Regions from separate parts of the Desulfovibrio desulfopostgatei genome, predicted to be linked through region 1. Evidence: riboswitches for the same ligand, from Rfam matches in the RefSeq annotation. Region 1 holds a riboswitch; each other region holds the start of a gene.

Region 1 (4,614 bases):
CGGCAAGCCGCCCCAGAGTTTCCGTCACCTCAAACAGCCGTTCAAAGGAATTTACTTCAAAGGTCAGTACCTTGAGTCCCAAGGAACGCAAATTCTCGGTCTGGGTTTGGGCTTCGCTGCGGCCTTCAAGCTGCAAGACAACATCCGGCTGTTGCGCCAGCACAAGCTCGGCATTGGGGCGCATGTGCGTGCCAATGGCAGGCAGGGCCGCAAGCTCCGGCAGATTGCCGTCGGCAGCGGTGCGCGCCACCAGCAGGTCGCCAGCGCCCAGAGCCAGAAAAATCTCGTTAAACGCACCGTACAGGGCGATCACCCTTTTGACGGGTTGGGCAAAAGTTACTGTTGCGCCCGTGTCGTCCGTGATGACAATAGGGACGGAATCACTGGACTTGCTGTTTTCAGAGTTGGCCGCCTGCGCTCCTGCCGGGAACATAACCAGACGGAGCATCAGGCTCAGCAGCATCAGCAGGGGCAGCCGGGCTAGCAGTTTTTTTCCCGCTCCACGGGCCTTTTGCGCTGGCAAGCAGGGCCTGAGGCAGTCCCCACCGGGGGTGGGGCAACACGCAGATGGGTATGTTGTAGAGCGCACCAAGATTCTCCTCGGTAAAAACATTTGCTACCGGCCCGTCAAAAACCAGATTTCCATCCCGCAGTCCCATGAGGCGCGTGGCATACAGAGCCGCCAGATTGCAGTCGTGCACGGCCATGAGCACGCAGGCTCCTGCGGCGCGGCGGCGCTCAAGCAAGTCGAACAGATCGACCATGCGTGCCCAGTCCAGCCCTGCGGCCAGCTCGTCCAGCAGCAGGAGCGGACTTTCCTGCGCAAGGGCGCGGGCCAGCAAAACCCGTTGCAACTCGCCGCCCGAAAGTTCTGTGAGCCTGCGGTGCGCCAGCGGCGCGGCCCCGGTTTCTTCAAGCGCCCGGTCTGCTGCGGCATAATCTTCCCGCCCATAAGCTCCAAGCCACGAAAGGTGGGCAAAACGCCCGAGCAGCACCATCTGCCGCGCGGTAAGGCCCTGCGGCAACTGCCCTCGCTGCGGCACCACGGCCACCATGCGGGCGCGCTCGCGCGGCTTCAATGTTGCCAGCGGACGGCCCTGAATCTCAATGGCGCCAGCCTGCGGCGTCAGCACCCCCGAAAGGGTGCGCAGCAGCGTTGTTTTACCGCTGCCATTGGGGCCAAGCAGGGCGGCGCACTCCCCGGCGTGCAGGGTAAAGCCCGCGTCCCGCAGCACGCTCTGCCCGCCGTATCCGGCGCGCACCCCGGCAACACGCAGCACAGGCGGTGCAGTGCGCCCCTCATGACGAATATCTTGGTCAGGCCGCAGCATCAGCGCCTCCGCACCAGCAGGGCGAAAAATGGCCCGCCCAGCAAGGCCGTGACCACGCCCACGGGCAATTCCTGCCCGCCGGAAAGCACGCAACGGGCCAGCACATCCGCCCAGACCAGCAGCACCCCGCCGCCGAAAAAGGCCGCAGTCAGCAAGGGGCCGTGCCCCCAACCCAGCAGCAGACGCAGCACGTGCGGCACCACCAGCCCCACAAAGCCGATCACCCCGGCCACGGCCACGCAGCCCGCGGTCATGCAGCTTGCCCCGGCCAGCAGCCACAGGCGGGCGCGGCCCACATCAAGGCCTGTCTGGGCGGCCTGCTCATCCCCAAGGGAAAGCACGTCCAGAGCGCGCCAGCCAAAGGCCGTTGCCAGCAAGCCCGGTACAAGGGTCGTCAACAAGAGGGGCAGGCTGCTCCAGCCCCGGCCTTGAAAAGACCCCATGATCCAGAACACGATGCTGGTTACGGATTCCTCGTTGAGGGCCTTCACAAGGGCCACCAGCGCCCCCAAAAATGCAGCTACGGCAATGCCCGCAAGAATAATGCTCTCCCGGCTGAACGCACCATCTCCGCGCCCCAGCCACAGTGCGCCGCCAAGGGCCGCCAGCGCGCCGATCAGGGCCGCAGGGGCCACCAGCCCGGCATGACTGAACCCGGCCAGCCCCGGCACGCCGCCCAACCACGGAATACTCCCCAGTATGGCCACCAGCGGCCCGCCAAGGGCTATAGCCATACTGGCCCCGCAGGCAGCCCCGGCGGAAATGCCCAGAGTAAAAGGATCAGCCAGCGGATTGCGCAACACGCCCTGCAATGCTGCCCCGGCCATAGCCAGAGCGCCGCCGCACAGGGCGGCCAGGCACACACGGGCAAGGCGGATGCTTACCACAACCCCGGTCAGGGCCGGATCATCGGGTGCGGACGCAAAGCCTGCCAATGCCGCCAAAGCGCGAAATACGCTCTGTGCGCTCAAGGGCACAGGCCCCGGCAAACAGGCCAGCGGCAGCGAAACAAGCCACACGACCACAAGACCGGTAAAAACCGGCCACAGCCTGCGGGATTGCGGGAAGGAGGAGTGAGAAGATGCGGTCGTTCTGGTCATGCCAGCCCTCTGGCCGTAGCCTGCGGGGGCACACGCGGGCCAAAGCGTTGGCTGACCTCAGGGGTCAGACCCTTGCCCAGTGGCGGCCTGCGCCGCGCGAGCATAAAAAAAGCCTCTTCCACTCGTGGTGGAAGAGGCCCGTATTTCCTCTGTCCTGCCGGCAAAAACCCGTTGCCGTGGGGCGGCCAATGCCGCACCGTGGTGCCGTCATTCCATGACTGCGCACCTTGGGGCATGGCAGGTCTTCCGGCTTGGTTCCCCTGCTCCGGCCTTCCCGTTTCCAGTGGCGCAATATGGAGCAAGGTTAAGAACCTTACGGCGGCGGGTCCGCTCCCGTTTTTCACGGGATTCCCTTTTCAAGCCGGTCTACCCGGCTACCAATGCCGCCAACACTCTAGGCGCGGCCCTGCGGCCTGTCAATGGCTCAAGGCTGCTATCCACACAAGGCTGGCCTGACGGCCCGAGCGTCTGGCGCAGCGGTAGGAAAAAAACTGCTCGTTGTTGCTGGCGGTGCAGATGTCCAGCCCGTAGATATTGCGCGGCAAAAGCCCCGCGCGCTCAAGCTGGTGCCGCGTAAGGCCCCACAAATCCATGGTTTTACTGCTGGCGTCAAACCAGGGCAGGTAGGGATCGCCCCACTCCTTGTCAAAATTGACAAATTCCGCCTTGCCCGGCCCGAGGCTGGGGCCGCGCACTGCCAGCAGATCGCGCGGTTCAAGACCATAACGCTCGCAGAAGCGGGCTACGCCCGTGATGGGGAAATCGCAGCGGTTGCCGCGCCAGCCCGCGTGCATGGCGGCGATATACGCGCCGCTTTTGTGGGCAATGAGGATGGGCTGACAATCTGCCGTCTTAATGAGCAGGCCAAGGCCGGGACGCGCTGTGGCCATGCCGTCGCCCTCCGCCGTGACGGGCGTTTCGCAGGCCACGGCTTCCGGCTCAAAAACAAAACCATCGCCGTGCACCTGCATCAGTTCGGCCCAGGCGGTCATGCCTTGCGGGCGCAGGCCTTCCAGCAGGCTGCGGCGGTTGGCAATGACGTGTTCGGGGTTATCCTGCACGGTAAAAGCAATGTTGCCGCCGCCAAACTCGCCAAGGCTCACGCCTCCGGCGCGGGTCTGAAAGGCGCAACGCACCTGCGGAACACCGGGGAAAACAAAGGGAATATAGCTTACAGACACAGCATACGCTCTTCAGTACATATGTAGTTGACCCGCTGGTCCCAGGGGGCCAGGGGCAGGGATTCCACAAGCTGAAATTCAAAACACAGGCCCACGCGGGGGCAGGTGAATCCTTTTTCCAGAAAGCGGTCGTAATAGCCGCCGCCATAGCCCAGCCGCCCGCCAGCGAGATCAAAGGCCACGCCGGGCAGGAGCGCAAGATCGGGGGCAAGTGGGTGCGCTTCCCCCGCGCCGCTGCCGCCCGCTGCTTCCGGCCCGAAACCGGGCAGGGAATCGTGCGGTTCAAGCAGGCCGAGAGGGCCGGGCCGCAACTGATCCGGGCCGCTGCAGGCCACAAAATCCATAAATCCCGGTTCGCTGCGCCGCACACGCGGCAGCCACACAAGCACACCGGCCTGCCACGCTGCGCGCAGCAGGGCCTGCGTGCCAAGCTCGCCCCTGACGCCCACATAGAGGGCCACGGAGTGGGCATTCTTCCACAGGGCGGATTCCATCAGCCTGCTCTGCGCCGCCTCGCTGCGGATTTCGGCCAACTGGGGCGACTGCTCCGCCCGCAGACGGCGCATAACTTTACGCACATCGTTTCTGGCCTGAGCCGTAGCATCGGACAACTCGCCAGAAAGATTGCCCGCCAAACTCGTTGGCGGAGCATCCGGCTGATTCACTGACTGGCTGGGCGGCACAGGCGCGGGGGGCGTGGCATTGGAGGGCAAGCGGCTCTTTCCTTGTGGTGCAATGTGTGGCATTCTCAACACCTGTGCCACTGTAACAAAGGAAGCAATACCATGCCAAGCGCCGACTCTCAGGATTTTCTCTGGATCGCCGTGGGCGACATCCACGACGAGCCTGAACGTTTTGCCCAGATACCGGAACTCTCGCAGGCTGACGGCATTATCGTTACCGGCGACCTGACCATCACCGGCGGCGTCAAGCAGGCAGAGCTGGTCATGAACGCCCTGTGCGTCCACGACATCCCCGTGCTGGCCCAGATCGGCAACATGG
Region 2 (4,614 bases), 680 kb from region 1:
CAAATGCGCACCTTCGGTCTTTTTCTGCTGCTGTTTCTTGGTCTTGTGGCCATTTTTTTCATTCTTGGCGCAATTTGCACTGACGGCCCGGCTCTGGACCGACTGGAACTCATAGGCAATGCCTATAATGCTGGCAAAGTGGATCTGTACGCTTCGCTGGTGGGGCTGTGGGAAATCAAGGAGTTGCAGGTTTTTACCCTAAGCGCCTCAGTGTGGGCGGGCCTGGCACTACTGTGGCCGCTCAAACGGGCATTTCAGGGCATGCTGGCGCTGGCTGCGGGCATTGCGCCCAAGGCCTTGCCCCTCTGGGGCTGCTGGCTGGCCTTTGCGGCCGCCATTGCGGCGCAGGGCGGCATGTTGGCCTGGCTGGTGGCCCGGCAGGCTTGAGACACAAACAGACTCACGCGCACTGAACCCCACGAAAATTCCCAAAAATCCTGCGCCGGAAGCAGCACCTCCCGCACTCCCAATTTTCCCGCACAAAAATGCGGAAGCCGCACAAACCAGGCGCGCTGTCCCGGCTTATGCGGCTCCCGCAACAAATATGCGGCGCAGGCAAGCCCTGCTACTGCTTCCTGGGTTCCTTGGTCAGGTCATCGGCAGCTTCGCGGGCATGGCGCACCAGTATGGCGCGCGCACCGGCAATCTGGCCCAAACCCTTGAGGTTGGTCTCCACCTTGAAGCCTGCGGCCTTGAGCTTTGAGGCCCAGGAGTCGTCTTCATCCCCAGCCAGATCGTTGTGCGCATGATCGCCAGCCACCAGCATGAGCGGTTCGATAACCACTTTCTTGACCTTGGCGGCCTTGAGCTCCACCAGCAGGTCGTCCACGCTGCGCGCGCCCTCAACGGTTGCCATAAACACGCGCTTATCCGCATCGTGGAACACGGCGCGCGTGCCTTCAAAGGTCAGATCTGCCCGGCCGTGGCTCTGGCCGTGGCCCATGAGCACCAGGGCTGCATCCTTGCCGCGCAGGGATTTCACGTCTTCCCTGATGGCCTGAATGAGTTCCTGCGCGTCTTTTTTCGATTCCAGCATGGGGCGGCCAAGAAACACGGAGTCAAAGCGGCCCGGATTTTTTTGCAGATCGATAAGCACGGCCCGTTCAAGCGCGCTGAACTCCTCGCCCGCCATGACGTGCAGCGACTGTACGCGCACGACCTTCACGCCGTCCTTGGCAAGCTGGGCGAGGCCATCGCTGATGCCGCCCACTGGATGCCCCTCGGCGGCTATTTTTTTGCGGATAATCTGCGAGGTATAGGCCCACACCACCGGCTGACCGGGAAAAGCGGCCTTGAACTCCGCATCCACGGCCTTCATGGAAGCCAGGGCTTCGGGAACACTGGTGCCAAAGGCCACCAGCAGCACGCCCGCCTTGGGGCTCTCTGCGCCGGATTCAGCGGCAGGGGCAAGCGCAGGCGCGCCCATGACGGCGCACAGCAAAAGAATGGGCAAAAGGGTGCGGGTGAAAAAATGCAGAATGAAATGCGGCGTAGTACGCAGCATGGCAACCTCCTCAATGGCGCGTTGACGGGTTGAAGTTGGATAAAATGCCGGAGGATATTCGGACTTGAGGGCATGGGGGCCTTGCGCCCCTTGCCTAGACTTCGCCTTCGCCGCTCGCGCGACTGGCTGTAGCGCCCCGCCATGTGGCGGAACGATGAAGCTTCGTTCCCTCTTACCGCAGCGCGACTGTTTCCGATTTTAACGGAATTCCCCGCCGACCTTTTCAAAACAATTCATGCGGCAATAAAAGTCAAGTAGGCATACCCTGCAAGCCCCGCCAGGCAGGCCCTTGCAGGGTATGCCCCGCGCGGGTTGCCGCGCCTGCGCCGTCCGGAGCGGCGTGGAATCCCGATTTTTCGGCGGCTAAAGCCGATTTGGCGCGTATTTTTTCTTGTTCTTTTACTGAAATCCTGATAATAAGGCACCTCCCTGTTATGGGGAAATTATGTTTGGAGGCTGGACATATGGCAGGTTTGGAAACCGGGCACGACAACGAAATCAATTTCGAAAGCGCCCTTGAAAACTACCTCAATCCCGATTTCGGCGATCTTGAGGAAGGCTCTATCACGAAGGGCGAAATCGTCCGCGTGGATGATGACAATGTGCTTGTTGACGTGAATTTCAAGTCCGAAGGGCAGATTCCCGCGGCAGAATTCCGCGACCCCGCCGGCAACATTTCCGTCAAAGTGGGCGATCGTGTTGACGTTTACGTTGTTCGCAAGAACGAAAACGACGGCACCATCACTCTTTCTTTCGAGAAAGCCAAGCGCATGCAGGTGTTCGACCAGCTCGAAGACGTGCAGGAAAACAACCGGGTCATCAAGGGCCACATTGTCCGCCGCATCAAGGGTGGCTACACCGTGGACATCGGCGGTGTGGAAGCGTTTTTGCCCGGTTCACATGTGGATCTGCGCCCCGTGCCGGATATGGATGCCCTGGTCAACCAGGAATTCGAATTCCGCGTGCTCAAGATCAACCGCCGCCGCAGCAACGTTATCGTTTCTCGCCGCGTGCTGCTTGAAGAGGAGCGCGATTCCAAACGCCAGGATCTGCTGCGCACCCTTGAAGAAAACCAGATCGTTACCGGTAAGGCCAAGAACATCACCGAATACGGCGTGTTTGTTGACCTCGGCGGCCTCGACGGCCTGCTGCACATCACCGACATGAGCTGGAAGCGCATTCGCCATCCCAAGGAAATGATCACCATCGGTCAGGAACTGACCCTGAAGGTGCTTTCCTTCGATCGCGACAACAACAAAGTTTCCCTCGGCCTCAAGCAGCTCGTGCCCGACCCGTGGCAGGACATCTCCGCTCGCTTCCCCGAAGGGGCCAAGTGCAGCGGCAAGGTCACCAACCTGGTTGATTACGGCGCATTTGTGGAACTGGAACCCGGCGTTGAAGGCCTGGTGCACATTTCCGAAATGTCCTGGACCCGCAAGCTGCGTCATCCTTCCCAGATGGTTCACACCGGCGACGAAGTCGAAGTGGTCATCCTGGGCGTGGACGGCGACAAAAAGCGCATCAGCCTCGGCATGAAGCAGGTTCGCCCCAATCCCTGGGAACTGGTTGCTGAAAAGTACCCCGAAGGCACCGTCCTTGAAGGCGTCATCAAGAACATTACCGAATTCGGCATGTTCATTGGCATCGAGGACGGCATCGACGGTCTTATCCACGTTTCCGACATTTCCTGGACCAAGAAAGTGCGTCATCCCAACGAACTGTACAAGGTGGGCGACACCGTGCAGGCCAAGGTGCTGACCGTGGATCAGGAAAACGAAAAGTTCACCCTCGGCGTGAAGCAGCTGGTGGACGATCCGTGGGGCCATGTGCCCAACACCTACCCCGTGGGCTGCACCATCAAGGGTATCGTGACCAACATCACCGACTTCGGCCTCTTTGTTGAAGTGGAAGAAGGCATTGAAGGTCTGGTGCACGTGTCCGAACTTTCCAGCAAGAAAGTGAAGACCCCCGCCGAGATCTACAAGGAAGGCCAGGAAATCCAGGCCAAGGTCATCCATGTCAGCGCTGAAGAGCGCCGTCTGGGCCTGTCCATCAAGCAGATCAAGGACGAAGAAGAACGCCGCAAGCCCAAGGAATTCCATTCCGGCCCGCAAGAAGCCGGTCAGAGCCTGGGCGACCTGCTCAAGCAGAAGTTTGAAGAAAGCGAAAACAGCTAGTCTGTTTCTGCTTCAAAATACAAAAGGGCGTTCCCGCAAGGGAGCGCCCTTTCTTGTTGTCTGCCAGTTGCCTGCCAGCAACAAACAGCGAGGGGAGATTGAGTCAGGGACGTACCCGTGATGTCTACGCGGGGGCTGGTGCCTTGCCCCAGTGGCAGAACTACCGCCGCACTGGGAGGCATGCGCCCAGACATCAACAATGGCAGACATTCGCACAATAGCCCGCCGCCATAATCACCGGCTAGTCCGCCTGCCTGCAGCCTCCTGATCAGGCCAGCTTGAGCAGTGCGGCACCACCGACAACCAGCAGCACAGAAAATCCGCGCAAGGGCGTAAAACGCTCGTGCAGCAGCCACATTGCCAGCAGCATGCCAAAGATCACCGAGGTTTCGCGCAGGGCCGCCACCACGGCAATGGGCGCAAGGGTCATGGCCCACAGGGCAATGCCGTATGACCCCATGCTCGCCAAGCCGCCAAACGTACCCACGGCAAGCCGCTTACGGGCATAGCTTACGTAGCTCCAGCCATGCCGCCACAGAATGTAAACATGCACGGGGAGCGCGTTGATCAAAAAAATCCAGGTGGTGTAGGTGGCAGCGTTGCCGCTTTCGCGCGCACCAAGGCCGTCCGCCAGCGTGTACCCCATAATGACACATGATGTGCGCAACGAGATAAAAACTTCGCTCCACCCATAGCCACGGCGCATATTATCCGTGGCAAGGCACAGAATACCGGCGCAAAGCGTCAGCACACCGCACCATGCGCCCGCAGACATATTTACGCCAAAGGCCAGCAGGGCCAGCGAGGTGAGCAAGGGCGCGCAGCCGCGCATTACAGTATAGGCAAAAGACATGTCTACCCGCTCATATGCGGCAGAAATGCAGATGTAATACCCAAGATGGCACAGACACGACATGCCAAGATAAGGCCACG
Region 3 (4,614 bases), 1.3 Mb from region 1:
GGAGTCGGAAAAAGAAGTGGTGATTTCCGAGCTTGAGCGCGATCAGGATTCGCCCATGAGCAGGCTGTTTGAAAGCCTGCAGGTGTCCACACTCCAGAACACCCCCTACGGGCGGCCCATCATCGGCTTTAAGGAAACCGTGCGCGCCATCACCGCCGACGACCTGCGTGCCTATGTGCAGCGCTGGTATCAGCCGCAGAACATGATGTTGCTGGTGGCGGGCGATATTGACCCGCAGGCAGTGCTGCAACACGCGCAGGAACTTTTTGGCGGCATGGCCAACACCAACGATTTTGTTACGCCGCCGCAGGTTGATTTGCTCACGGCCCCCGGCGGTCAGCGCGTTGAAGTGGTGCGCGGCCCCTGGAACAAGGTCTATCTGGGCATGGCCTTTCCTGCGCCAGCCCTGCGCGACCTGCGCTCTGTGGATCTGGACGTACTGAGCTACCTGCTTGGCGGTGACGGCACCTCGCTGTTGAGCCGCAAATACGAGTATGAAAAACAGCTTGTGGACAGCATCAGCGTGGGCAACATGAGCCTTGAGCGTGCGGGCATGCTGTATATTACCGCCAATATGGCTCCGGAAAAGCTGGAGGCCTTCTGGCAGGGGCTGACCACAGACCTTGCCAAACTCAAGGCCGCAGACTTCAAGCCCGAAGCCCTCAAGCGCGCCCGCTACAACCTTGAAGACAGCATGGACCGCTCGGCGGAAACGCTCAACGGCCTGGCCTCCTGGCTAGGCAGCGTCCAGTTTGAGCTGGGCGGCGATGTGGCGGAACAGAACCTGCGCTTCACCCAGCGCAATGTTTCGCAGCCGCAGGTACAGCAGGCCATTGACCTCTGGCTTGACCCCGGCAGGGCGCGGGTGCGTGTGCTTGCGCCTGAGAATGCCAAACTGCCCGATCTGCAAGCCGTGCTGCAAAAGAACTGGCCCGGCAGCGCCGCTGCCAAAACCGCGCAACAAGCTTCGGCCACTGCGGGTCAGCAGGAAGTGGTCGATCTGGGGCAGGGACGTACCGTCATTCTTATCCCTGATGCCACAGTGCCCTATGTGGCGGTTGATCTCATGCTGCCCGGCGGCAACGCCCTGCTGAAGCCCGACCAGCAGGGGCTGGCAGAACTGACGGCCAGCACACTTGGCGATGGCAGCGGCAAACTGGACGCCCAGGCCATGGAACGCTACTTCGCTGACCGCGCGGCTTCACTCTCCGCCAAGGCGGGCCTGCAAACCTTTACAGTGTCCCTGACTGGCCCGGCCCGGTTTAATGCCGATTATTTCTCCATGCTGGGCGAGGTGCTGGGCAAGCCCCGTTTTGAAGCCAAGGAAATCAAGCGTGAAGCGGAAAACATGAAGGCCGCCATCCGCCAGCGGGCAGACAGGCCCACCTCCTTCCTGTTCTCGCGGGTGAATCCCTTCATCTTCCCCGGCGGGCAGCCCTACGGCTACGACAGTCTGGGTACGGAAGCGAACCTCTCCAGGTTTACGCCCAAGGATGTGCGCTCGTTCTGGGACAAGCAACTCGTGCAGCCCTGGGTGCTGGCAGTGGCAGGCGATTTTGACCGCGAGGCCGTGCTGGCCTTTGCCCGTACTCTGCCCACGCCAGACAAAAAGGATTTCTCCTTGCCCGCCCCCTCATGGGGTGATGCCCGCAACCTTGATCTGCATCTGCCGGGGCGCAATCAGGCCCACGTGCTCCAGATGTTCAAGGCTGTGCCTTACACCAGCCCGGATGCCCCGGCGCTCATGCTTTTGCAGTCTGTGCTTTCCGGGCAGAGCGGCCTGCTGTTCAGCCAGATGCGTGACGAGCAGGGCCTCGGATACACGGTCACGGCCTTTTACCGCGCCATGCCTCAGGCTGGCATGATGGCTTTTTACATTGGCACCACACCTGACAAGGTGGCGCAGGCGCGTGAAGGCTTTGCCAAGATTATTGCCGATATCAAGGCAAAACCCCTGCCTGCGGAATTGCTTGAAGCCGGGGCCAACCGCCTGCTTGGCGAATACTACCGCGACAAGCAAAGCCTTGGTTCCCGCGCGGGCGTGGCCGCCACAGACGCCGTGCTGGGCCTGCCACGTGATTTCAGCAAGTCGCTCATCGACAAAGCAGCCAAGCTGACCCCTGCGGATATTCAGGCTGTGGCGCAGAAGTATCTGGACGACAAAAACCTCTACAACATGATCCTGCTGCCATAGGCGGCGTTTCGGATTTGTTGACGGGCCGCATCGGGTATCCGATTGTACTTCCCTGCAAAACAACGGCGGAAGCGGAGTTGGGCCGATGCGGCCCCTTGTGTTTATTGGCTGTTACGGAATGCTCAATCACTGTTTGCGCGTACAAAAAAAGTTTTTATAAACGATATCTTCGGCAAGGGGCGGGCAAATAAAAATGTCAAGTCCGAGGTAAGTCCCCTTACGTGGGGGAGGCCGTCTTGAAAACCCGGCGTGGGTAGAGTAAGTTCTTGTCTGCGTTACGGGAACTGCTTTCTGAGGAAGGCTCGCCAGGTATCGGCTGCGGTCGCAGTGCCGGGGCCTGGGCGGCAGCGCCATGCGGGTATGATGCCTGAATTCATGGCGAAATGTTTCAGCAGCGCCAATCAAAGCCACACATGTTGCGGGTCGGGTTGCCTGATCTGGCATCAGTCAGGGCGAACATTTTTGTTCCCGCCCTCGCTGTTTTGCGGCCTTGATGTAGTGAAAAATTGGGCAGGCAAGAAAATTCAATAGTGAATTCGCAGTGTTGCTACGGCACTAGGAGAGCTTTTTTGCGTGTGTTTATTGACAGGGTGCAATTCTTTTGAGATTTTCTAGACATTGAAAGCGCCATGGAGCTTAATAGGGAATCCCCGTGAAAATCGGGAGCGGACCCGCCGCCGTGTGCCTGTTCAACACCGCTTTTCCTCGTGTGCCACTGGATAAAACCGGGAAGGCCGAAAAGCGGCAGGCAAGCCGGAAGACCTGCTTTCAACCGTTCTAAGAAAGTGGAGCATCTGCAACGGGCTTTTGCAGATGAACCGTCAGAAAAGGGCCATTGATGGCCTCTCCGCCCGTTTTGTCCGGGCGGCCTTTTTGTTCATAGCCCACACGTTGGAGCGAAGTTCATGCTCGCCAGCATTATAAAGCGCGACGGCACGGAAGTGCCTTTTGATTCGGTCAAGATTCTCAATGCCATCACCAAGGCCAATCAGGCCGTTGGCGGTGAAGACATGTCCCCGACTGACCTGCTGTTTGTCACCGAAAAGGTGTGCAAAAAGCTGGAGTCGCGCAGCCTCAAGCATGTGGAAGAAATTCAGGATGTTGTTGAAGAAACCCTGATTCAGTACGACTACGCCAAAAGTGCCAAGGCTTACATCCTGTACCGGGCCGAGCATACGAAAATCCGTAATGCGGAATCGTATCTCATGGATATCTATAAAAAACTTACGTATTCCCCGGCCCTGCAGGAAGACATCAAACGCGAGAATGCCAATATCGATGGCGATACGGCCATGGGCACCATGCTCAAGTATGGTTCCGAGGGGTCAAAATTCTTCATCGACAACTACATTCTGCCCAAGGACGCCTCCGCCGCGCACCTTAACGGCGATATCCACATTCACGACAAAGATTTTTACATGCTCACGGAAACGTGCTGCCAGATTGACCTTATCCCCTTGTTTAAAAATGGTTTTTCCACGGGGCACGGGCATTTGCGCGAGCCCAATTCCATTGAGAGCTACTCGGCCCTTGCCTGCATTGCCATTCAGGCCAACCAGAATGAAATGCACGGCGGCCAGAGTGTGCCGCATTTTGACTTTGCCATGGCCGAAGGCGTTATCAAGACCTACCGCAAGGAATATGAACGCGCTTTTGCCGCATTTTTGCGCATTGCCCAGAATCTGGAGGAGCAGGCAGCCATTGACGCCGCCAGAGAAACCATCGCCCTGTTGCCCGAAGGCCCGCGCCTTGGCACCTGCGATGCTTTTGGAGAGGCCCTTGTGGCGGCTGTCCCCGAGGCCCGGCGCGAACTTGTGACGCGCGCGCATGCCTATGCAGCCGGCGAAGCCCTCAAATACACCGAGCGCCGCACCTATCAGGCCATGGAAGCCCTGATCCATAATCTGAACACCATGAATTCCCGTGCAGGCGCACAGGTGCCTTTCAGCTCCATCAACTACGGCACGGATGTTTCTGCCGAGGGGCGCATGGTTGTTAAAAACCTGCTGCGCGCCACCAAGGCCGGGCTTGGCAATGGGGAGACCTCCATTTTCCCCGTGCAGATATTCAAGGTGAAGTCCGGGGTCAACTATAATCCTGAAGATCCCAACTACGACCTTTTCAAGCAGGCTATGGATGTTTCCGCCATGCGGCTCTTCCCCAATTTCAGCTTTCTTGATGCGCCGTTCAACCTCCAGTACTACCGCCCGGGCGACTATAATACGGAAGTGGCCTACATGGGCTGCCGCACACGCGTGCTTGGCAACGTGTACGACAAGGACAGGCAGGTTACGTGCGGTCGCGGCAATCTGAGCTTCACCTCCATCAATCTTCCCCGGCTCGGGCTGGATGCGCGTGGCGACATCAGCCGTTTCTACGCTCTGCTGGATGACAAGATTGATCTGGTGTTCCGCCAGTTG

The links. A riboswitch is a leader RNA that binds a small molecule or an ion and turns the genes downstream of it on or off. The one in region 1 is predicted to bind cobalamin.
Region 2: linked by a shared signal. The riboswitch ahead of ACUZ9Q_RS14755 (sirohydrochlorin cobaltochelatase) and the one ahead of ACUZ9Q_RS11950 (FecCD family ABC transporter permease) in region 1 are both predicted to bind cobalamin.
Region 3: linked by a shared signal. The riboswitch ahead of ACUZ9Q_RS06085 (anaerobic ribonucleoside triphosphate reductase) and the one ahead of ACUZ9Q_RS11950 (FecCD family ABC transporter permease) in region 1 are both predicted to bind cobalamin.

What each region holds. Positions count from the first base shown of each region.
Region 1 is NZ_JBRBQS010000002.1:2,712,203-2,716,816, forward strand. It holds gene ACUZ9Q_RS11940 (ABC transporter substrate-binding protein) at 1-448, opposite strand, end outside; gene ACUZ9Q_RS11945 (ABC transporter ATP-binding protein) at 399-1,331, opposite strand; gene ACUZ9Q_RS11950 (FecCD family ABC transporter permease) at 1,331-2,431, opposite strand; cobalamin riboswitch at 2,651-2,829, opposite strand; gene ACUZ9Q_RS11955 (polyphenol oxidase family protein) at 2,848-3,612, opposite strand; gene ACUZ9Q_RS11960 (5-formyltetrahydrofolate cyclo-ligase) at 3,603-4,358, opposite strand; gene ACUZ9Q_RS11965 (metallophosphoesterase) at 4,398-4,614, shown strand, end outside.
Region 2 is NZ_JBRBQS010000002.1:3,392,709-3,397,322, reverse strand. It holds gene ACUZ9Q_RS14760 (hypothetical protein) at 1-387, shown strand, start outside; gene ACUZ9Q_RS14755 (sirohydrochlorin cobaltochelatase) at 566-1,504, opposite strand; cobalamin riboswitch at 1,537-1,761, opposite strand; gene ACUZ9Q_RS14750 (30S ribosomal protein S1) at 1,969-3,681, shown strand; gene ACUZ9Q_RS14745 (DMT family transporter) at 3,950-4,614, opposite strand, start outside.
Region 3 is NZ_JBRBQS010000002.1:1,363,425-1,368,038, forward strand. It holds gene ACUZ9Q_RS06080 (M16 family metallopeptidase) at 1-2,194, shown strand, start outside; cobalamin riboswitch at 2,800-2,978, shown strand; gene ACUZ9Q_RS06085 (anaerobic ribonucleoside triphosphate reductase) at 3,100-4,614, shown strand, end outside.